3 regions of the Psychrobacillus sp. FSL K6-1415 genome follow, and region 3 is predicted to be linked to each of the others. Evidence: riboswitches for the same ligand, from Rfam matches in the RefSeq annotation. Region 3 holds a riboswitch; each other region holds the start of a gene.
What was found. A riboswitch is a leader RNA that binds a small molecule or an ion and turns the genes downstream of it on or off. The one in region 3 is predicted to bind lysine.
Positions count from the first base shown of each region.

Region 1: another riboswitch for lysine. It lies ahead of MKY60_RS14060 (Na+/H+ antiporter NhaC family protein); the one in region 3 lies ahead of MKY60_RS20630 (transporter substrate-binding domain-containing protein).
Region 2: another riboswitch for lysine. It lies ahead of MKY60_RS12740 (aspartate kinase); the one in region 3 lies ahead of MKY60_RS20630 (transporter substrate-binding domain-containing protein).

Region 1 is NZ_JBBOOQ010000001.1:2,937,390-2,945,288, forward strand. It holds gene MKY60_RS14020 (spore coat protein) at 1-120, opposite strand, end outside; gene MKY60_RS14025 (NAD(P)/FAD-dependent oxidoreductase) at 338-1,405, opposite strand; gene MKY60_RS14030 (YuzB family protein) at 1,533-1,769, shown strand; gene MKY60_RS14035 (TIGR01457 family HAD-type hydrolase) at 1,798-2,562, opposite strand; gene MKY60_RS14040 (DUF86 domain-containing protein) at 2,549-3,010, opposite strand; gene MKY60_RS14045 (DUF3055 domain-containing protein) at 3,095-3,361, shown strand; gene MKY60_RS14050 (YutD family protein) at 3,510-3,851, opposite strand; gene lipA (lipoyl synthase) at 3,866-4,801, opposite strand; gene MKY60_RS14060 (Na+/H+ antiporter NhaC family protein) at 4,911-6,470, opposite strand; lysine riboswitch at 6,551-6,733, opposite strand; gene yunB (sporulation protein YunB) at 6,782-7,552, opposite strand; gene MKY60_RS14070 (bifunctional metallophosphatase/5'-nucleotidase) at 7,595-7,899, opposite strand, start outside.
Region 2 is NZ_JBBOOQ010000001.1:2,682,071-2,689,969, forward strand. It holds gene sdhB (succinate dehydrogenase iron-sulfur subunit) at 144-920, opposite strand; gene sdhA (succinate dehydrogenase flavoprotein subunit) at 923-2,680, opposite strand; gene MKY60_RS12730 (succinate dehydrogenase cytochrome b558 subunit) at 2,730-3,341, opposite strand; gene MKY60_RS12735 (YslB family protein) at 3,624-4,037, shown strand; gene MKY60_RS12740 (aspartate kinase) at 4,421-5,653, opposite strand; lysine riboswitch at 5,749-5,927, opposite strand; gene uvrC (excinuclease ABC subunit UvrC) at 6,118-7,899, opposite strand, start outside.
Region 3 is NZ_JBBOOQ010000001.1:4,176,649-4,184,547, reverse strand. It holds gene MKY60_RS20650 (response regulator) at 1-748, shown strand, start outside; partial or broken gene MKY60_RS20645 (cation:dicarboxylate symporter family transporter) at 785-950, shown strand; gene MKY60_RS20640 (helix-turn-helix domain-containing protein) at 1,216-2,520, opposite strand; gene MKY60_RS20635 (YvrJ family protein) at 2,970-3,134, shown strand; lysine riboswitch at 3,757-3,940, shown strand; gene MKY60_RS20630 (transporter substrate-binding domain-containing protein) at 4,065-4,919, shown strand; gene MKY60_RS20625 (amino acid ABC transporter permease) at 4,982-5,743, shown strand; gene MKY60_RS20620 (amino acid ABC transporter ATP-binding protein) at 5,762-6,496, shown strand; gene MKY60_RS20615 (hypothetical protein) at 6,520-7,245, shown strand; gene MKY60_RS20610 (1,2-dihydroxy-3-keto-5-methylthiopentene dioxygenase) at 7,344-7,877, opposite strand; gene MKY60_RS20605 (methylthioribulose 1-phosphate dehydratase) at 7,893-7,899, opposite strand, start outside.

The DNA of each region.
Region 1 (7,899 bases), 1.2 Mb from region 3:
ATCTAACAAATTTCCCTTTACACTCTCGATATCGACACCATTTTTTCGGAAAGCATTGTTTACTAGCAAATCAACGACTTTATTAGAAATTTTCTCTGGTTTCTCAGGTAAATTACTCATATATATACCTCCTTTACTTAAAAACTATTTCATATCAGCATATGCAACAATCCGCAAAGGGGAAACTGCTCGAATCACGCACTATTTTTAATAGATACAGAATTTCAGTCTTATTTTATCAAGAAGCAAATTTATCCAAATAAAAAAAGACCCTCTCAATTAAGAGAAGGTCCTTAAACTATAGGTATAAATGATACCTACATAATTACATTATATTTTACCCGTTGTGACGCTTATACATCCAAAGTAAGCCAGATTTCATCAAACGTGCGATCCTTCCAGTAACTGAGATGTCTGCCAAGTATGCAAATCCTTGTTTTTTCCCTAGAGAGCCCATGAACCCTTTTAGTTTGATTTCGGGCATCTTTTCTGGAAGCGGTGCATCTTTCCAGCGTGCTTGAAGTACTTTGACGATTTGCTCAGCTTGTTCTTCCGCTAATTGTGCACTTGGCGCTAATGGTAGAGATGCAGCATCCCCAACGACATATACATTCGGATAGCTTGGTAAATCATGATATTGTGTCAAAATAACACGACCTGTTTTATCTTTTTCACCTGGTAGTGCTCTTACAGGCGCTGCTGGTTGAATACCTGCAGTCCAAACAACTACATCTACAGGAATTACTTCTTCGTGATTGTATAATTTGTTCGGCTCTACTTTTGTAATGTTAGAATTACTAACTACGTCTACATTGTTATTATCAAACCATTTTTGTACATAATTACTTAATCTTTCTGGGAAGTCTCTTAAAACACGCGGACTGCGGTCAAATAACTTGATTGACAAGTCTGGACGGCTTTCACGAAGTTCACTTGCAAGTTCTATTCCGCTAAGTCCCGCTCCCACAATACCTACAACAGAACCAGAAGTTAGTCCCCCAATTTTATTGTAAGTATCTCTTGAACGCCCTATCGTTTGAATACTATAAGTAAACTCATCTGCTCCAGGTACGTTATGATATTTGTCCTCACATCCAAGTCCAATTACTAAATCATCATAAGAAATCGCTTGTCCATCAGCTAGTAAGACTTGTTTGCTTTCTACATCAATTTCTATAATTTCTCCGTAGGTAACTTTTAATTTTTCGTTTTCTGGGAAGGCTACTCGAATACCACTATCCGGAGATGTTCCAGCAGCTAGAGCATAAAATTCAGTCTTTAAACTATGAAATGGTGTTCTGTCTATTAAAGTAATTTCTACATCATCAGGAATATTATTTGGTAATAAGCGAAGTAATATTCGCATATTTCCATATCCCCCACCTAACAATACTAATTTTCGCATAATATTCTCCCTTAAATTTAATGTCATCTCAAATTATAATAGATTGTGATACATTTCACAATAGAACATCTTAATTGACGTTTTCTTTAAAAAAGAGTAGCATGACCATGTAGTGAGGTGAACAGCTGTGAATCCTATGGTTGAATTTTGTATAAGCAACCTTGCAAACGGGTCCCAAGAAGCTTTTGATATATTAGAACAGGACTCTAATTTAGATGTGTTAGAGTATGGTTGCTTGAGTTATTGCTCCCTCTGTTCTGAAACTTTATTTGCCATTGTAAATGGAGAGGTTGTAGAAGCAAATACCCCAAGCGAACTTGTTGCAAACATTTATCAATATATAGAGGACAATCCTCTATTTTAAAAGACTGAGGCTTTGTGCTACAGTCTTTTTATTTTGTCCATTCACTTAATGATTCCAAATAATAGGTAGGTTGCTCCGCTTGAACCTTTACTTCTGCTGTACTATTTACCCCACTATTCACGTGCACTGTATCAATCCCCATATGAATTCCAGTTAAAATATCTGTTTGATAATTATCTCCGATCATAACCATCTCTTCTTTGTCGAAGCCATACTGTTTTTGTATGAACTCTAACATAAATGACTGAGGTTTTCCCATATACAAAGGCTCGACTCCAGTAGAATACTCGACTAACTTTGTAAAAGCCCCATTACCTGGCAAAAACCCTATTTCTGTAGGGAAAGCATGATCACTATTTGTTGATAGAAACGCTGCTCCAGCTCTAACTGAAAGACAGGCAGTAGCCAGCTTTTCATAATTAATGTCACGATCAATTCCAAGAACGACAACATCTGCCATACCTTTAGTAATCGAAATACCTCTCGATTTAAGAGCATCTTCTAATCCAAGTTCACCAATCATAAAAACTTCTTTGTGCGGTATATACTCGCTAATATAATTTGCTGCAGCAATAGAAGATGAAATAATATGTTCAGTATCTACATGAATATCCATAATAGCTAGTTTTTCTTGCAGCTGCTTTTGCGTCATAGAAGAGTTATTTGTAACAAAAAAAGGCTGGATCTCATTGCTTTGTAAATAATGTATAAATTCCACAGCTTCATGAATTGGCGTTTTACCTCTATAGACAGTTCCATCTAAATCAATAAAATATGCTTTATAATTTAACATTAGAATCCTCAGGTAAAAAAGCTGAAACTGGTCCTAATTCGTCTATTAGATATGTTTCTACAGCTTTAGGAAATTCCTTTAAGTATTGTAAATTCTTTACGAGAATTCCTTCTAATTGCTTGTGATCTACCGCATAAAATTGACGAACAAGTACTTTTCTAAAATTTATAACTTCTTTTAAAGGGCCGTCCATTTCAACGGTGATAACTTTTTCATCTGTTAAAATATCGATAATATCATCGTACCCACCTGGATCACGCATAATAAATCCGTCGATCATCGAATTCCCTACATCGATAACAGATTCAATAATATTTTGACCAATTCGCTCGAACGCTAATTTGGATACTTCATCTGCTTGCCAATCTTTTTTTGTCTCTATAATGTTTAACAACTGGTTCATATGTGCCAATGTTAAAGCAATTTTTTTTCTATCTACAAAATACATTGAAAAGCCTCCTAATAGTTGCTCAGTTGATATATACTCCTATTCTATAGTACCATAATTCTATGGTAGGAAGGAGTGTCACTAGTGGAACGATTTTATTTGTACGATGATGTAGAGGATACCAAAACACGATTTGTAGGTTTTACAGGGGAATCCCAAAGATATGATTTAGCTATTTCCCAAAGCTCTCGTTTTTTTGGAAAAGTACTTGTGATGGATATACAATATGGACGGGCAGCTATAATCGGTCCCGATGATGTGGACGAACCAGGCTATCTGGAGCATGTATTTAATAGATCAGAAGAAGAAGCGCTGGAATTAAGAGATTATTTACGCGAGTTATTAAGTTAATATGAGGAGGCTAGTTGTGTTTCCTTACACTTCGGACTTGCTGATAGCCCATAAACTTACTATATTGGCCCTTAAGCCTCGTGCTATAACCCATAAATGTGAGATAAGCGCCCATACATCTTCCAACAACAAAAAAACCTTAAGCAGATCATAATTGATCTTGCTCAAGGTTTTCGTTTACTTCTTTTATTGCTTCTACAGAAACTACTTTTGGTGCTACTCCTATTTTCTTCACGACAAAATAGGCACAGCCAAAATTACAGTATTCATATAAATAATCTTTCATCGTCCCTATTTTCGTATCAAATGTAGCTTTGTGACTACGATCCTCAAAAAAACCTTTAAGACGAAGCTGACCATAACCCCAATCGCCCATAATATAATCGTATTTAGTTAATATTTCACTATAACGATCTAAAAAGGCTTCTTCTTTAAATGCCTCACGAAAATCTTCTATAATCTCATAAGTAAAGCCTTCTGCAACTATCATTTAATCACCATCCATTAGCTATTTGGAGTAGCTAGAAGTTCCTCACCTTGCAATTGTCTTTGCTTAGCCGCAGCGTTAACCTGTTCATCTGCGTGATAACTACTTCTAACAAGTGGACCAGCTTCACAATGTGAGAATCCTTTGCTCATGGCAATTTTGCGCAATTCTCCAAATTCGGCTGGGGTATAGTATTTAAGAACTGGTAAATGCTTTTTGCTAGGTTGTAAGTATTGACCTATCGTCATTATATCTACGTTGTTAGCACGAAGGTCATCCATCACTTCTATTATCTCTTCATGTGTTTCCCCTAAACCTAGCATTAACGATGATTTTGTCGGAATACTTGGTTGCATTTCTTTTGCTCGACGCAGTAATTCAAGGGAACGATCGTATTTTGCTCTTGCACGAACTCTAGGAGTAAGTCTACGAACCGTTTCAATATTATGGTTAAGAATATCTGGTTTTGCATCCATAATATTACGGATATTCTGCTCAATCCCACCCATATCAGAAGGTAAAACTTCAATTGAAGTGAAAGGATTTTTTCGTCGAATCGCACGGATAGTTTCAGCAAAAACCTCAGATCCACCATCTTTTAAATCATCTCGAGCAACTGCTGTAACAACAACATGTTTTAGATTCATAATAACAACCGAATCAGCAACTCTTTCTGGTTCTGCCAAATCCAACTCATTAGGTAGTCCGGTTTTCACTGCACAAAAACGGCATGCACGTGTACAAATAGCTCCTAAAATCATAAATGTAGCAGTTCTACGTGAACCCCAACACTCATGTATATTTGGACATTTTGCTTCCTCACATACTGTATTTAGATTATTTTCACGCATTAACTTTTTAAGACCTTTGTATTCATCATTCGTATTTAACTTGATTTTTAGCCACTCTGGTTTTCTTTGGTACTCTGTTTTCGTTGGTTTACACGATGTCATTTCATCTCGACCCCATTCTAAATAAACTAACTACACTGTTGTCAATGTAACATATTATTTAATTGCAAACAACCATACAAATAACAGAGACTTCCAATTTTAAGATTAGCTAAACTACTCTTTTACTTTTGAGACTCCATATAGAGAAAAATAAGATAAGGATGATGACTACCGTTATAAATCCAAAGATAACGGAACCAGTAAGACCTAGTACTAAATATCCAATTGCAGCAATGACTGCACTAACAATCGCATAAGGTAACTGGGTCATTACATGGTCAATTACGTTAACGCCTGCACCAGTTGCAGACATAATGGTTGTATCAGAAATAGGTGAACAATGGTCTCCAAAAACTGCACCTGCTAAAACTGCTGCTAAAACAGGTAGTAGTAATTCTGGCTCTACTACCATAATGATGCTTGCACCTATTGGCAGTAAAATCCCAAACGACCCCCATGAGGAACCAGTTGCGAAAGCCATAAATGCTGTTAAAACAAATAGTAAGAATGGGATTATCCCTACTGGAATATTATTTTCTGTAACGATTTTAGCCAAAAACTCACCAGTTCCCAGTGCATTGATTAAAAATGAAAGTGCCCAAGCAAATATTAAAATACAAATAGCCGGTAACATTGAATTAATACCAGAAATAACTGCTTTCCCTAGCAATCCAACATTCGCTTCTGGATTTTGTTTGAATTGACGAGTGTATAATAGTATTGCTAATATACTCGATACAATTCCACCTATAAATAATGAAAGTGGTACATCTGTGTTCTCAAAAATAACAAATAAGTTCATCACTTTTCCTGAAGCCTGGTACCCTGTCCAAAACATTGAAGCTAGTGTAACAGCTATTAATGATACAATCGGTAAAATTAAATCATTCACTTTTCCATAATTATTTTCCGGGAAATTACCTTGTAAATCACCTGGATTAGATTTATTTGGATCAAAAAGCACTCCTGTTTCTTTTGCACGTTTTTCATGTTTTTTCATCTCACCTAAATCATTGTCTGTCCATGCTATAAAAAATACCATTGCAAGAGCAGCAATAACATAGAAATTCATCGGGGCCATTATCAGAAATGCCTGAAGTGGTGTATAGTCTGTTACTGCATAAGTAGCGAAAATAACACCTAACTGACTTATTAGAAATGCTCCCCAGCTAGAAACTGGAGAAACTACACAAACTGGTGCTGATGTAGAGTCTATAAAATAAGCTAACTTTGCACGTGATACTCGATGAGAATCTGTAATTGGACGTGCAATCTGTCCAACAGCAAGTGCATTAAAATAATCATCTACAAAAATAATAATTCCTAAGAAGACTGTTAATAGCTTAGATCCACGATTTGTTTTAATACGTTTAACAGCCCATGCTGCAAAGGCAGTACTTCCACCAGATAAGCTGACAATGGCGGTAATTACGCCTAGCATCAATATGAAAGATAATATAAAGATATTGTACACATTTAATCCATTTTCCCAAAACGATGTGATAAAGGAATCCCAAAGAATATTTAATGAGTCAATTGGCGAAAAACTTTCTACTAATAAAGCTGCCGAAACGATTCCGGCCCCTAATGATAGCAAAACTCTCTTCGTAACAAGCACCATTACAATCGCTAGTAATGGCGGTAAAATCGAAAATATCGTATTTTCCAAAACAAATCCTCCTAAATATAAAAAGCCAACCTAATGTATATATAGGTTGGCTTTTAGTTAAAATTTTAAGCATAAATTTTATACTCTGTAGCTCTCCATTTATACTGGTGTATAAATGACAGTGTTATTTTTGTTCAAAATAACCCCAACTAGATTTGTCTCGACGATCAGCATCTAATTTCGGCATAACTTCCTTCCGTTTACAATCACAGTTGTCATTCTCCTGTAAACTACTCTTAAGTCATGCGGCCTCTACCTATTCTTATTCATTTCCACTAGTATATCAGTAAATACTATAATTTTAAGGTTTTTTATTTTTCTGGTAATGGTAATGGAACTTCTATTGATGGAGCTGCATCACCATCGCCACCTGTGTATATATAAGGAACCTGGCCTTGTACAATCCCCATTGCAACAGGTATACTCTGTTCAACTGTACTCATTTTACTTGCTAGAGGAACGATTATTTGTACATTTACTTTAATGTGAATATTGACTTCTACATACGCATTATTAATACCAAATTTTGTAATCGAAGGTACTACATTCGATTGTACATTACCGATGACGTGAAAGCGTATTGGAATTTTCGGGCCTAAATTACCGATAAGGGGAATATTCGTCGCTTGCCCCATTGGCACGAAAAATACGACTCCACCTTGATCCTCCATCGTTTGTTTATCGTACTCGATGTCATCTAAGTAAGGTAGGCTTGAAAAGTCCCCCTGCTCAGCCTGCTCCAAATGGGCCTGAACTAATTGATTTGTATCAGCCAATACACGATTAATTATTTCTGTATTAAATCGTGTAGTTACCATTGTGGTACTATCTGAAGGAACCTCTTCGATTATGTCATTTACATCGAGCGTATTGGAAATTCTTGAGTTAATCGCTTTATTGATTACCATAGATGCTATTTTATTCGTTTGAACTTCTGCATATTGTAGATAGGTAGTAGTCAACTGCTCATTAATATAATAGATGAGACCTCCAACTGATAACAAGAAAGCAGTTAAAAAAATAGCTATTTTACGCTGATTAGTAAAGAAAGCAAATCGTTTTTTTTTCTTTCTATAGAACAAAAACAATCCTCCTAATTACTACATATGTAAGGAGGAGGACTTTCATGACTTATATTCATTTTTTTCTTGCTGTCCATACCATTTCACGATATCACGAATCATCTCCGGCATAAAGTATTGTTTTGGAGCAAACTTTAATGAAGGAAAAAAGTAACCGAAAGTAAACATATCTAAAGTTGCCAATGTATAGATTTTCTCGATTTCAAGAGGTATTTCATTGACTAACACTGTTCCATCTTCCAGCTCTTGAAGCTGTTCATATAGGATTGCTCCAAGATAGTTGCCTCTGAACCCTAGCCCCTTTACTTCAAGCTTTGGCCATTTTTCATTTTTTCCCGTACGAATAA
Region 2 (7,899 bases), 1.5 Mb from region 3:
TGAATGAATATTCATTTATTGTAACAGAGAAAGAAAAAATCTGCATAGAATAATAATATTCTACACAGATTTTCTTATAGCATTTATTATCAAGCTTCAGCTCAAAGCTTGTTGCAACATACCAATATGCTTACGCATTTCTATTAATCAACCATACGGTCGCTTCCAAAGAAGTCTTTGAACATTTGAACAGTAGTGTCACGATTCAATGCAGCGATAGAAGTTGTAAGTGGAATTCCTTTTGGACAAGCAACAACACAGTTTTGTGCGTTACCACAGTTTGCAAGGCCACCGTCTCCCATAATTGTATTTAAACGCTCATCCTTATTCATAGAACCTGTTGGATGTGCATTAAATAAACGTACTTGTGAAAGTGGTGCTGGTCCCATAAAGTTAGAACCACTGTTTACATTTGGACATGCTTCAAGACATACACCACAAGTCATACACTTAGAAAGTTCATATGCCCATTGACGTTTACGTTCTGGCATACGAGGACCTTCACCAAGATCATATGATCCATCGATAGGAACCCATGCTTTTACTTTTTTCAAAGAATCAAACATGCGTGTACGGTCTACTTGAAGATCACGTACAACCGGGAATGTTTTCATTGGTGCCAATCTGATTGGCTGTGTCAATTGATCGATCAAAGCCGAACAAGATTGACGCGGACGACCATTGATAACCATTGAACAAGCTCCACATACTTCCTCTAAACAGTTCATATCCCAAGTTACAGGAGTTGTAGCTTGGCCATCCACATTTACCGGGTTTTGACGTATTTCCATCAAAGCAGAAATAACGTTCATATTTGGTCGATAATTTACTTCGAATTTTTCCCAAAATGGTTCTGATTCAGGTGTATTTTGACGTAGTATTTCAAACTGTACTTTTTTTGTTTCAGTTGCTGTTACCATTATTAATTGTCCCCTTTCGCAGAATAATCGCGTTTACGAGGTGGAATAATAGAAATATCTACTTCTTCATAATGTAAAACTGGAGCCCCTGTAGCTGGATCAAACTTCGCCATAGTAGTTTTCAAGAACTCTTCATCATTACGTTCTGGGAAGTCTGGTTTATAATGCGCTCCACGGCTTTCATTACGATTAAGCGCACCTAAAGTTATAACGCGTGCTAAATATAACATATTTTTTAACTGACGTGTAAATGATGCGCCTTGGTTAGACCATTGTTGTGTGTCATCCATGTTAATATTTTCATAACGCTCTAAAAGCTCTTGGATTTTCTTATCAGTTGCTTCTAGTTTGTCATTATAACGAACAACAGTTACGTTATCAGTCATCCATTCACCAAGTTCTTTATGAATTAAGTACGCATTTTCCGTACCTTTCATAGACATCACTTTGTCCCATTTCTCTTGTTCCAGTTTTAGTTCAGCTTCAAATATAGAATCGTCCATATCAACAGCATGAGTTTTAAGATGACTCATGTACTTAACTGCATTTGGTCCTGCAACACTTCCGCCGAAAACAGCAGAAAGTAATGAGTTTGCTCCTAAACGGTTAGCTCCATGCTGTGAAAAATCACATTCCCCAGCAGCAAATAACCCAGGAATATTCGTCATTTGATCATCGTCTACCCATAGACCACCCATTGAATAATGAACTGCTGGGAAAATTTTCATAGGAACTTTACGAGGGTCATCACCAGTGAATTTCTCGTAAATTTCAATAATACCACCAAGTTTAACGTCTAGTTCATGCGGATCTTTATGAGAAAGATCTAGATAAACCATGTTTTCTCCATTGATACCAAGTTTTTGGTTAACACATACATCGAATATTTCACGTGTTGCAATATCACGTGGAACTAAGTTTCCGTATGCCGGATATTTTTCTTCTAGGAAATACCAAGGTTTACCGTCTTTGTATGTCCAAATACGTCCACCCTCACCACGTGCTGATTCAGACATTAATCGTAATTTATCGTCACCAGGGATCGCTGTCGGATGAATTTGAATAAATTCTCCATTTGCATAATAAGCACCTTGTTGATACACGATAGATGCAGCAGAACCAGTGTTAATGATAGAGTTAGTAGTTTTACCGAAAATAATTCCAGGACCACCAGTAGCCATAATAACCGCATCTCCGCGGAATGCACGAATTTCCATCGTTAGAAGGTTTTGTGCTTTAATACCACGACATACGCCTTCGTTATCTTTAATTATTCCAAGGAATTCCCATCCTTCGAATTTAGTTACTAATCCATCTACTTCAAAACGACGAACTTGCTCGTCCAATGCATATAGTAATTGTTGGCCAGTTGTTGCACCTGCAAATGCTGTACGGTGCATCATTGTACCACCAAAACGACGGAAATCTAATAATCCTTCAGGTGTACGGTTGAACATAACACCCATTCGGTCAAACAAGCTAATAATTCCAGGTGCAGCATCTGTCATTGCCTTAACTGGTTTTTGGTTTGCAAGGAAGTCTCCTCCATAAATAGTATCATCTAAATGTACTGTTGGAGAATCTCCTTCACCTTTTGTATTTACAGCTCCGTTAATACCGCCTTGTGCACAAACAGAGTGCGAACGTTTAACAGGTACTATTGAAAATAGATCTACATGCGTGCCATCCTCGGCAGCTTTCATTGTTGCCATTAGGCCAGCTAATCCACCGCCGACAACAATCAGTTTACTTTTTGCCATGCTATTCTCACTCCTCGATTTAATAGTAGTTGAACGTCTTTACAGTTTCTTAAACGAATGCTAGAAGAGCTTGTACGCCAACTACAGATAACGCTAAGAAGATAATTAATGTTACATATGTTGCAATTTGTTGTGATCTTGCAGATTGTGTAATACCCCAGCTAACTAGGAATGACCAAATACCGTTAGCTAAATGGAATGTAGCAGAGATTACACCTACGATATAGAAACCTAACATCCACGGATTAGATAAGATCTCTTCCATCATGTTAAAGTTAACTTCTTTTGCTCCAATAGCAGCTTGGAAACGTGTTTCAAAAACATGCCATGCGATAAATACTACAAGGAAAATTCCAGTAAAACGTTGTAAAATAAATAAATAGTTTCTTAATGTACCAAAGTTTTTCGGATTATTTTTTGCAGTGAATGCAATATAAATTCCGTAAAATGCATGGAACATTAATGGAAGATAAATTACGAAGATTTCTAACATTAATCGAAATGGTAGACTCTCCATGAAGTGAGATGCACTATTAAATGCTTCTTCGCCTCTTGTAGCAAAATGGTTTACTACTAAATGCTGCGCTAAAAACAGACCTACTGGAATAATACCTAGTAAGGAATGCAGTCGACGCCAATAAAATTCGCGCTCATTCGACAAAACAATTACCCCCTCAAATTTCCGACCGAAAGGAATGAAAACTATCGCAAAAAAACAATTGTGATCAAAACTTTCACATCATCATGTTACGTATTTATGACATATCCATTGTACTCTCATCATTTTAGAGCGTCAAGGTATCTTTCCGAATTTCCGTATGGATTCCTCTACCTTTTTTGGATAATAATTTGTTTAAATAATCACAATCTATTCGGTCCCCATTCCTATTTTTTTATGATAAAATAAATAGGCAATAATGATTTTGGAAAGAAGGGTTGCTACTTGAATGAAAAGGAACATTCACATGTAACTTCCTTTGGATATGAGTTAATAAGAGACCATGTGCTTACTTCTATTCTCGGAAAACATGAAAAAGATATATTATATTGGGCTGGGAAGGATTTAGCTCGCAAATTCCCCCTTTATTCAATGGAAGAAGCCGTCACGTTTTTCAACGAAGCTGGATGGGGCACTTTGCATTTAGAAAAAACAACAAAAGATTCAGTTTTCTATACGTTAAGTACATATAATCTACCTAGAAGTGGACAGAGTAGAAGTCATCGATTAGAAGCGGGTTTTTTAGCTGAACAACAACAGAAGCTTACTGGTTATTTAACTGAGTGCTACGATGAAGAAGTTAAAAAGAACGGCTTAGTTACTTTACAAATAAAATGGGATTCTAAAACTAAAGGGTAACAGGATAGTCAGCTAATGACTTTTCCTGTTACCCTTTTCAATAAATAAGCGTATATAAAAGTGTCCCGTAAACACAGGGTTTATGTGGCTTGAAAGATTGAATAATACTACTGATTTCCGTTTCAACGCACTTTCATGTTTCAAAGTTAGCGTAACGATACAGAAACAGGCGGATGCTTTCCACGGGGGAGTGATGAGCTATCTCCCTCGCTTACGCGTCGTTGTGATAAAAATCAAACGGTAATAATATAGCAATAAGTCTGTCCAAAGTCTGCAGAAAACGGTAGAAACAGGTTTTGAACTTTAAGAACCAAGCATCTTTTTACCTGTTTTTTTGATTTTATTTGAGATAGTTTAATTTCAACAGTACTTTAAACTATAAATTATTGTACTGATTGATGCGTTAATGCAAGATCAAATTCGTCATGTAATGCATTAGCAGCTTCTATCATATGCTGCTGAGGTACGACAACTGATACTTTTATCTCAGATGTACTTACCATTTTCACAGGAATATTCTCTTTTCTTAATCGGTCAAACATTTGAGCAGCTACCCCTGGGTTTGATACCATCCCTGAACCAACAATAGAAACCTTAGAAAGACCTACTTCAAAATCTGCGAAAGTAAAACCAAGCTCCTGTTTATGTGTTTCTAAAACTGTAATTGTTTCAGCCAAGGATTCCTTTTTAATTGAAAAAGAAACTGCGGGTTTCACTCCATCAACTATCGACTGGACAATTATATCCACGTTAATATGATTTGCAGCTAAAGTAGTAAAAATAGAAGCTAAAGATCCGTTAAATGGCACCTCGTATTCTATAGTTAATCGAACGATATCGGATTCAAACGCTACCCCACGAACTACTAAATTATTTTCCACATCTACTTCCTCCTTCAAAATCGTTCCTTCTCCATCTTTATAACTTGGGCGAACTCGTAATGGAACCTTGTAGTTTTTAGCGAATTCAACCGCACGTGGATGCAATACCCCTGCACCTAAATTAGCTAGTTCTAGCATTTCGTCATATTCAAGTTGTTCCAACCTTCGAGCCTTCTCGATATAGCGCGGATCTGATGTATAAATACCATCAACATCCGTATAAATATCGCAAATTTCTGCTTTGATAGAAGCAGCAATAGCTACAGCAGTTGTATCAGATCCGCCTCTGCCAAGGGTTGTAATCTCTCCTTCTTCTGATATCCCCTGAAAACCTGCTACAATAACCACTTTATTTGAATCAAGTAAACTATCAATTTTAGCGGGATCCAGTTTCAGTATTTTTGCATTTCTATGTATATCATCTGTTATGAGACCAGCTTGAGCACCAGTCAGAGAAATGGCATCTATCCCAATTGCATTTAACCTAATAGAAAGTAAAGCCATCGTAACTTGCTCCCCATTGGATAAGAGCATGTCCATTTCACGTTTTGATGGTGATTCTGCTAATCCAAAAGCAAGGTTTGATAATTCATCCGTTGTTTTACCCATTGCAGATACTACAACAACAATATCATGTCCTTTATCTTTCTCACGTTTCACTCGAGTAGCAACATTTTCAATTTTTTCAGTTGATTCAACTGAAGTACCGCCAAATTTCATTACAATTTTAGTCATGAACATCCGCTCCCTAATTAATCTGTAAGGATTAAAAAATGCTTTCCACATATTGTGAAAAGCATTGTCTCATACACGGTCCAAAAAATCTGCCCATGTGAGATAGCCCTCCAGAATATAAATTCTGACAATTCTACATCTATTAAATGCAGAACCAACAATAGAATAGGAAAAGCTAATCTATGTTTCGGCGAAAAACCCTTTCCACAGCCATTCTAGGAACTTCCCTTCCTCCTGCTGCGTACTGATGTCTAATCGCACCTCTATCTTCACTTAAAATACAGTGAAATATTCAATTACGCCTCGGTGTAAATGCGTCCAGACTTTGAATTGCGTTTACGCATTAACTCCTTCAAAATCTATGACATCCACCAGAAGCTTAACTTGAATCAGCAATTTTTAACCACGTATTTGCGTCGTTTTTGTGTTGAGTCAAGTTAAATTGTTTCAACCATAACACATGATTATTCAGAAGACAATATATTTTTCTGAAAATGATTAACCATGATCTCTGCTTGCTTACTAGGAAGACCCGCTTCCATAAACTCTTCTTTACTAGCAGCTTGTATTTTCTTTAAGGAACCAAAATGCTTTAATAATAACTTTTTCCGTTGAGGTCCGATTCCTTCTATACCATCGAGCGATGATGCAATAGTATGCTTCCCTCTTTGTTGCCTATGGAATGTTATAGCAAAACGATGGACTTCATCTTGAATACGTTGTAGCAAATAAAAACCTTCACTCGTCCGCTTCATCGGTATTAGTTCCAAAGGGTCTCCATATATAAGCTGAGAAGTTTGATGCTTGCCATCCTTTGCAAGACCTGCAATTGGAATATCTAACCCCAATTCATCCTCTATAATTTCTCGTGCAGCTTCAATTTGCCCTTTTCCTCCATCAATAATAATTAAATCAGGCAGTGGCAAGTTTTCCTTAAGTACACGAGTATATCTTCTACGTACAACTTCGCGCATTGCTCCGTAATCATCATGCTTAGCTGCGGTTTTAGTTTTATACTTACGATAATCTTTTTTGCTGGCTCTACCATCAATAAAAACAACCATTGCAGATACCGCATCAGTCCCATGAATATGAGAGTTATCAAAAGCTTCAATTCGCATTGGAGGTGCAATATTCATCGAATCACCAAGCTGCTCTATCGCGCCTATCGTCCGTTCTTCTTGTCTTTCGATTAAATGAAATTTCTCCGTCAGTGCAATTTTAGCATTTTTTTCTGCCAATTCGACCAGATTTTTCTTCGTCCCTCTTTGTGGTACGAAAATCTTCATTTCTAACAGTTTTGAAGACAAGTCAATATCCGTACTCATAGGAACATAAATTTCTTTTGGTTTAATATGTTCTGACTTCGCATAAAATTGACCTAAAAATGTTATAAACTCCTCCTCTGGATCTCGGAAGATTGGAAATAAAGAAACATCTCTTTCAATAAGCTTCCCTTGTCTGATAAAGAATACTTGAACACACATCCATCCTTTATCCACATGGAAACCAAAAATATCTCTGCTTGTGAAATCATTCATCGTCATTTTTTGTTTTTCCATAACTTGTTCAATATGTGAAATCTGATCACGGTACTCTTTTGCTCTCTCAAATTCAAGCGCTTCTGCAGCTGAATTCATCTTCGTAACCAATTCTTTTTTCACTTGCGTATGCCCGCCATTCAGGAAACTAGTAATTTCATGAATGATTTTATCATAAGCATTTGCTTCAATTTTTTTCACACATGGAGCTAGGCACTGACCCATATGATAGTAAAGACAAACTCTATTCGGCATTTTTTGACATTTGCGAAGTGGATATAAACGATCCAGTAGTTTTTTCGTTTCATGTGCCGCATGAGAATTCGGATAGGGTCCAAAGTATTTCCCTTTATCTTTTTTAACTTGTCTTGTAATGATCAGTCTCGGATCTTTTTCAGCAGTAATTTTAATATATGGATACGTTTTATCATCTTTTAACATAATATTGTATTTAGGATCATGTTTTTTAATAAGATGGAGCTCGAGTATTAAAGCTTCCACCTCAGATGAAGTGACGATATATTCAAAGTCAACAATTTCTTGTACTAATCGAAGCGTTTTCCCGTCGTGAGCTCCTTTGAAATATGAGCGCACGCGATTTTTTAATATTTTTGCTTTTCCTACATAGATAATAGTTCCTTGTCGGTCTTTCATTAAGTAACATCCTGGCTCATCTGGTAGGATGGAACACTTTTGTTCGATCAA
Region 3 (7,899 bases):
AACAGAACCAGATGTTGTTCTCATCGATTTTCTAATGCCCAAATTAGATGGACTTGAAACGATTGAACAATTGAAAAACACGGGATTTAAAGGGCAATTCATAATGATTTCTCAAGTCGTCAATAAAGAGATGGTAGGAGAAGCATATATAAAAGGTATTGAATTTTTTATTCATAAGCCCATTAATCGTGTTGAGGTTCAGAGTATATTAACGAAAATAACAGAACAATTTCAATTGAAGGATTCTTTATTGGCAATAAAAGATTCCTTAGCAAATATCGTTCCATTAAAACCAGTGCTAAAAAAGCAAAGTGTTAGAGAGATGGTTAGCTCAAAGCTAAGTGGCATGGGGATAGTGGGTGAAATAGGAAGTAATGATCTAATCTCAATAGTGGAAATACTTATTCAGCAAAATAATCCTTTAAATACATTTCCATCCTTAAAAGATATATATGAATCGCTTGCCATGAAACTGGACGCGGAGGATATTAAAAAAGAAATGAAGGCGATTGAACAGCGACTACGAAGAACGATATTATTAGCTATGCAACATTTAGCTACACTTGGGGCAATTGACTATACCACTCCAGAATTTGAACATTACGCACCACGATATTTCGATTTTCAAGAAATTCGAAAGTTATCAATAGAAATAGTTGAGGATAAGTTAAACTCTTCTAAAGTAAAGGTAAATATTAAAAAATTTCTTCAAGCACTCTATTTAGAAGTACTTGAAAATTATAAATAGACTTATGATTAAGTTGCTTCCGTAAATATTTAAGTGATTGCAGCAGGAGTATTGCCTCCAACTACTTTCTTCTCAGTATTATTCGGATTAGGCATCGCAGCAATCGGTGATAAAGTAAAGCCTGTTCAAGCTTTCTTCAAGTACCACCGATGGAGTGTTCTGGGTCACAAACATTATTATGAAATTTGCGCTATTTGGGGTAAAGGAAGTTCAACATAATAACTGTAAACAATAAAACCGGCTATCTATTTGGATGGCCGGTTTTTAAATCTCTGCTTAGCTTGAGTGGATAGTTCCAACGAATTGACCTCTTGAGCTTGTCGAGCAGCTAATTTTAAATATATGAATTCCCTATTGATGTAGGTCTAGGAAGTTCGTTTTCACTTATTTGCTTTGTGTTTATTGTAAAGCTCAAAGACAGGACAACAATACTTGATAGAGTTAACAATATTATCTTTTTTTTCATTTTATAAATCCTCCCAATTATTAATAAACTTTTGTTTGAAAATAAACTGATTTGCTTTTTGATAATATAAACTTGCTGCTTTAAATTTATTATGTTTAAAAAAGTAGTCTGCTAGTAAAATGGAATACTTTTGGACATGTCGTTCATCCTGTTCCTTTTCGAAATAACTTATAGCTTCCTTTAATACAATTTCTAGTTCATCATTAAAATTGTGGTAATTTATATAAATTTGTAAGTGAAAATAATAAGAACTATTTTCTTCGCTAGAGGTTTTTTCTTCTACTATTTTATTTAAGCCTTTCTTACACCATTTGAGGACCTGTTCATGATCAGACTGTTTGGAGTACTCTTTTATAATAGATAGAATTGTTAGTAAATAACCTTCAGCGTTACAATCCTCTTCTTTAATTTTTAAACTAAGCTTATAAAATTCAATTGCTTTTTCATGGCTCCCCTGAATTGCATGCAATGAACCTAGATTTTGATAAATCACCTCCTCATAATTAATCAGTTTATAATCTTTTGCCAGTTTCATCGCTAAATTATAGTTCTTTTCTGCTTCTTGAAATTTTCTCATTTCTTTATGTGCAATTCCTATAACGATGTAATTATCAATTGCTCTTTCAAATAAAAGATTGTCTTTATAAAAAAGTAATGATTTTGAAGCGTAATTTATTGCATTAAAAAATTCATTGCATTTAGAGTAAGTTAAGCTTAGTACATTATAAAAATCAGCTATTTCCCATTCTTCATTTTTACCATTATTTATAAATCTTAAAGACATCTCTAATCGACTTAATGCTTCTTGATAATTTCCATCCAAATAACTATAAAGTCCTAAGTTTAGATTAATGATAAACTTTTGTTTCTCGTCCATACCATCTCTTATTTTTGCAATTACGTTATAGGTGGATTGCAGGCTATCCTCCTTATCATCAAGTATTAATAGGAGACGAAATAGATAAAGGTGATAACTATAATAATTATTTAGTTGTAAAAAATATTGATTTTTATTAGTGTATTTTTGCAAGGATTCTCTTATAAATTTTTTGTCCCTTTTTAATACTCCCATTTTGTACAGTTCAGATAACGATGCAATAACTTTATTTTCCTTTTCACTGGATACTTGATCTATTTCTATATTTAGTTTTTTAAGTAAAAACGTTATTACTTCGTCACTTGGAATAGTTAAATTATTTTCTATTTTGCTTAAGTAGGATGTAGAGCAGATTCCCTTGGCCAATGTGGTTTGTTTCATACTTTGGTTTAATCTTTCCGATTTTATTATATGACCTATACTACTCATTTTCTTCACCCCTTATGAATTAGTAATGTACTAATTCTTGAAAAAAACAAAATATCCTTTTTCAATCGTTCGACTTGAAACGACTGATACTTGGTTGAAAAGCATAATAAGTAGTAGAAAGTTGTAGAATATAGGATTTTTACTTATCCAATTTTTATTAAAATATAGTAAAATTTCATTAAATTAAGAAATTAGTATTAGATATGTATTAATAATCTAAGATAGTAGAGCGTGTTTCCCAACTTATAGTTATTCTAAAAATACTAAATATTTAGTATAATATGATAAATATCAATTAATTTAAATCCAAGGTGATTTTGGAATAGACTGATGGATGATTTTCCTCTTTTCGGACAAGTCAGCTCATTAGAATACAATTCGAAGGGGTTTACTCAACAGGTATATCAACGCTTAAGGAATGGTAAAAATTAAAGAAAGGGGGATAACGCATGATTGGCGAGGGAAACATTGTACAACTAATTGGAAACTTTGGATTTCCCATTGTAGTCACTATTTACTTATTGCATCGATTTGAAAATAAAATAGACGCTCTAGAAAATACCATTCACAATATAGCAAATGTTGTTAACAATAGCATAGAAAAAAGAAAGTAACATGTAACATGGATGAAACTGATATCCTGTTGATTATATAAATTGCTAGAGAAAAAACTCTTTTTAAGAATGGAAGTTAAGCTTATTTTCACTCTGAACCTACGATTTTCTTTAACGAGAATGACAGAAGTGAAAAGTAATCCATACCGAGTGGCTAACTCAAAAAATGGATTACTTTTTTCATGTAAATCATAATATAATTTTTTAGTTTATTTTCCACAATTACTTCTACATTCAAAAAATTGGTTATCCCCCTATTGACGATTTAACTTACCGAATAGATTACGTAAGCCCACAATCCAAAATTAATTTTTCTTATGCAGTAGAAATCTTGTCTTGTTTCAAGAAGGATAGTACCGATAAGTTTATCCATAGGAATTAATTGAATCCAAAACTAGATAGTCCTATCCGAACGCCAGATAAGTAAATAACAACTATGGAAATGTTTATCGATTTGAATCTTTTTAGAAGAATCATTAGCAGTATCTTTACTCTAAAATTGGTATATCTGATCATGTAGCTATTAATCTCAACGTATAAATAGTTTTTTCGAGAGTCAGTTGACAGATAAGTATGTCTAATGTAGACTATGAAACATAATTGAATACGACCTCACTTAGTATAGTGAGGTAGAGGCGCGATATTTAACAGTCCATAGTGGAGTTTGAGAAGCTATAATTCTATGGAGAAGGAAATGTCGCCGAAGTTAGTAATATTTCTCGGTATTACTTGCTGGGTCTGCAGTTAATAATTGCAGGACTGTCCATTATAAACATCCCGGTTTATAATGGTGTGCTATCTCATTTGGGAAAAGTAGAGGATTTGGGCAACTATACATATTGCGACCTGAGTTCATCTCAGGTCTTTTTTTGTACAAGTTGTCTTTTTTTATAGGAACAAACATACACTGATAAAAAGGGAGTAATTAAAATGAAAAAGAGATTAGTATTTATAACGATATTCGCAAGCTTGTTATTATTATTAGCAGCATGTGGAACAGATGCTACTGAAACTTCAGGGTCTTCATCTGATAATAGTAAAGAAGCAGCAGTAGATACATTTACAGTTGGTTTAGAAGCTGGTTATGCACCTTTTAACTGGACACAACTAGATGACTCTAATGGTGGAGTGAAGATTGATGGTAATGCGGAATATGCTGGTGGATATGATGTGGAAATTGCTAAACGAATTGCTGACGGATTAGGAAAAGAACTAGTTATCGTCAAAACAGAGTGGGACGGTCTTGTACCATCATTGCAATCAGACAAAATTGATGCAATCATAGCGGGAATGTCACCTACAAAAGAGCGTAAAGAAACAATCGACTTCTCGGAAAACTACTACACCTCCAACTTTGTTATGGTAGTAAAAAAAGGCGGTGCTTTTGAAGGGGCTACTTCGATTCAAGATTTTAGTGGTGCTAAAATTACAGGTCAATTAAATACATCACATTATGGTGTTATCGATCAAATTAAAGATGTGCAAAAACAACCAGCGTCAGATAATTTCGCGGCAATGCGTGTGGCATTAGAGTCTGGAGTTATTGATGGATATGTATCTGAAAGACCAGAAGGAATTAGCGCATCTTCTGCAAACGAGAACTTTGCAATGGTGGAGTTCACAGAAGGATTTAAAGCAAAGGAAGAAGATACAGCAGTCGCTGTAGGTTTGAAAAAAGGTAGTGACTTAACAGATAAAATTAATGAAATTTTAGCGGAAATAACGGAAGAAGAACGTCAAGAAATTATGGATAAGGCGATTAATAATCAACCAGCTGCAGAATAAAAATGATGTGATACCGGCTGCATCTTTTTGCAGTCGGTTTTTATGTGGAAGGAGGGAAATGTATGAGCATTGAATATATTATTTCGATGATTACAAGTAACTGGCCGATGTTCCTTCGTGGAGCAGGAATGACACTACTAATCTCCATAATTGGTACGATTTTTGGAGCAGTTATTGGTTTGCTGGCAGGAGTTATTCGTACAATTCCTACGCCTGAGAGAAAACTAAAACGTATTGTATTAAAAATAGTTAATCTGATTCTTTCTGTTTATATTGAGTTTTTCAGAGGAACACCAATGATTGTACAAGCAATGGTAATATTCTATGGCTCTGCACTAGCTTTTGGAATAGATATGGACCGTACAATGGCTGCAATATTTATCGTTTCGATTAACACGGGTGCTTATATGGCAGAAATTGTACGTGGTGGTGTCATTTCGATTGATAAGGGACAATTCGAGGCAGCACAAGCAATTGGTATGAATCACTTCCAAACAATGTGGAGTGTTGTTTTACCTCAAGTCATCCGAAATATACTGCCAGCAACAGGCAACCAATTTATCATTAATATTAAAGATACATCGGTATTAAATGTGATCGGTGTTACGGAACTATATTTTCAAGCAAAAACAGTTGCAGGAATAAGCTTTAAGTATTTTGAACCGTTCTTTATAGCATGTATTTTATATTTCGTCATGACTTTTACAGTAACATTAATATTACGTTATATAGAAAGAAAACTAGATGGACCAGAAAACTATAGCATGATTGGACAACCACCACCGCAACTTATGTTAACAAAAAGTAATACTAATATAGATTAAACGAAGGAGGAGAAATCTATGCAAAATGTCATCGAAGTTCAACATTTAAGTAAATCCTTCGGAAATCATGAGGTTTTAAAAGATATAGATTTTTCAGTGAACAAAGGAGAGGTTGTTTGCATCATTGGTTCCTCTGGATCGGGAAAGTCTACTTTACTTCGTTGTATAAATTTGTTAGAAAAGCCTAGTGGAGGGCAAATCATCTATCATGGAGAGAATATTTTAGATGAAAAACACGATATCCATGCTTACAGAAAAAAGTTAGGAATGGTTTTCCAACAATTTAACTTATTCAACAACCATAACGTGCTGAGCAACTGTATGGTTGGACAAGTAAAAGTGTTAAAACGCTCTAAAGAAGATGCCGAAAAAATTGCTTTAAAATACTTAAAAGTAGTTGGAATGGATCATTATGTAAACGCTAAACCTAAGCAATTATCGGGTGGTCAAAAGCAACGTGTTGCGATAGCGAGAGCGCTATCGATGGAACCAGATGTTATGTTATTTGATGAGCCAACTTCCGCACTTGATCCAGAAATGGTTGGAGAGGTGCTTAAGGTGATGAAAGAGTTAGCGGGCACAGGACTTACTATGTTAATAGTTACACATGAAATGGAGTTTGCTAAAGAAGTTGCTGATCGAGTTGTTTTTATGGATAAAGGAGTAATTGCTGAGGAAGGAACGCCTGAACAAATCTTTAACAATCCAAAGGAAGATCGAACAAAGGCTTTCTTAAAACGAACATTAAGCTAACAACAGCATGGGGGAATCGATAGGTGAACCTTTTCAATCTGATTAAAAAAGATCAGGAATACTGGCTTGTGGATCAACTAAAAGTATCTTATGTTCCAAACATTGATTACTTAATTGCATTTGATAAAATATTAGCAGAGTGGAAAGAAGAAAAAGTAGCATATTTATCACTATTAATAGATGAAGAGAATGAGGACTGGATCTTCAAGCGTCGGTTTAAAAAAGTGTCTTCTATTGTAGAATACACAAAGACATTGGAAGGACCATTTATAAGTTCTGGTAGCTTTCAAGTACAATCTCTTTCCGATAGTCATATGACTGATTTGGCTTTTGCTACATTGTACGATTCATGTAGGAGTGGTTCAGCTAACAAAAATAATATATTTACTATCAATCAAATAATGGAATCACTTGAAAGTGAAATAGGTGTTAAGTGGCGAGACCATTGCTTTATCTTTTCTCAAAATGCAATGAACTACGGTATTAGTATTCCACATATTGAACAAGGGACTACTGATGAGGGAAGAATGTTTTACTTTGGGGTTGTACCAGAACAACGATGCAAAGGATACGGAACGATATTTCATGCTATTTCATTAGAACTCTTGAAAAATTTTGGTGCGAAGGTATATGTGGGAAGCACAGATACAAATAACAAGCCCATGAGACGTATTTTTGAGGCTAATGGATGTATATTACGAGATATAAAAGGAATTTACCGAATAGACATAAAAAAGTGGAATTCATAAAATGAGTCCACTTTTTTTGTTTTAGAAAGAAATAGCCGCAGAAGCAGTAATTGACTACCTTATCGTTATTCATTTATTCCTAGGGTAAGTAGGTATTTTTATTGTTCTACTACTTCATCTTGGTAAACTGGAACCCATCCCTCTGTTGTTACAAAAATGCGAACAGCAACAACTTTACGATCCTCAGATAATGTGAAGTAGTGTGTAATATTCTCGGGCACAGATATCAAATCACCAGGTGAAAGATGAACTTCAAAGTAGCGTTCATCCTTGCCTTGTATGATGAAGATACCGTGACCACTTACAATATAACGAACTTCATCGTCGGTATGAAGGTGCTTTCGTTCGAAATTTTTTAACAGTTCGTCTAGGTTAGGGTTTGAGTCAGATAGAGAAATAATATCGGCGGACTGGTACCCGCGACGAGTTGAGATGTCGTCTATTTCACTTTTGAAAGCTTTTAGAATCTCTTGCTTTTCATCGTCGTCTAAGTTAAATTTTTCACGAAGGTTTTCTGGTAACTTGTCTATATCCCAATGTTCATAAATTACTTCCTGACTTTCTAAAAATGCTTCTACCTCGTTTTGTGCTTCAATTGTTTCACTTGTTTCTTGGATTTTAATAATAGCCATCAAGAATCTTCCTTTCTATTTT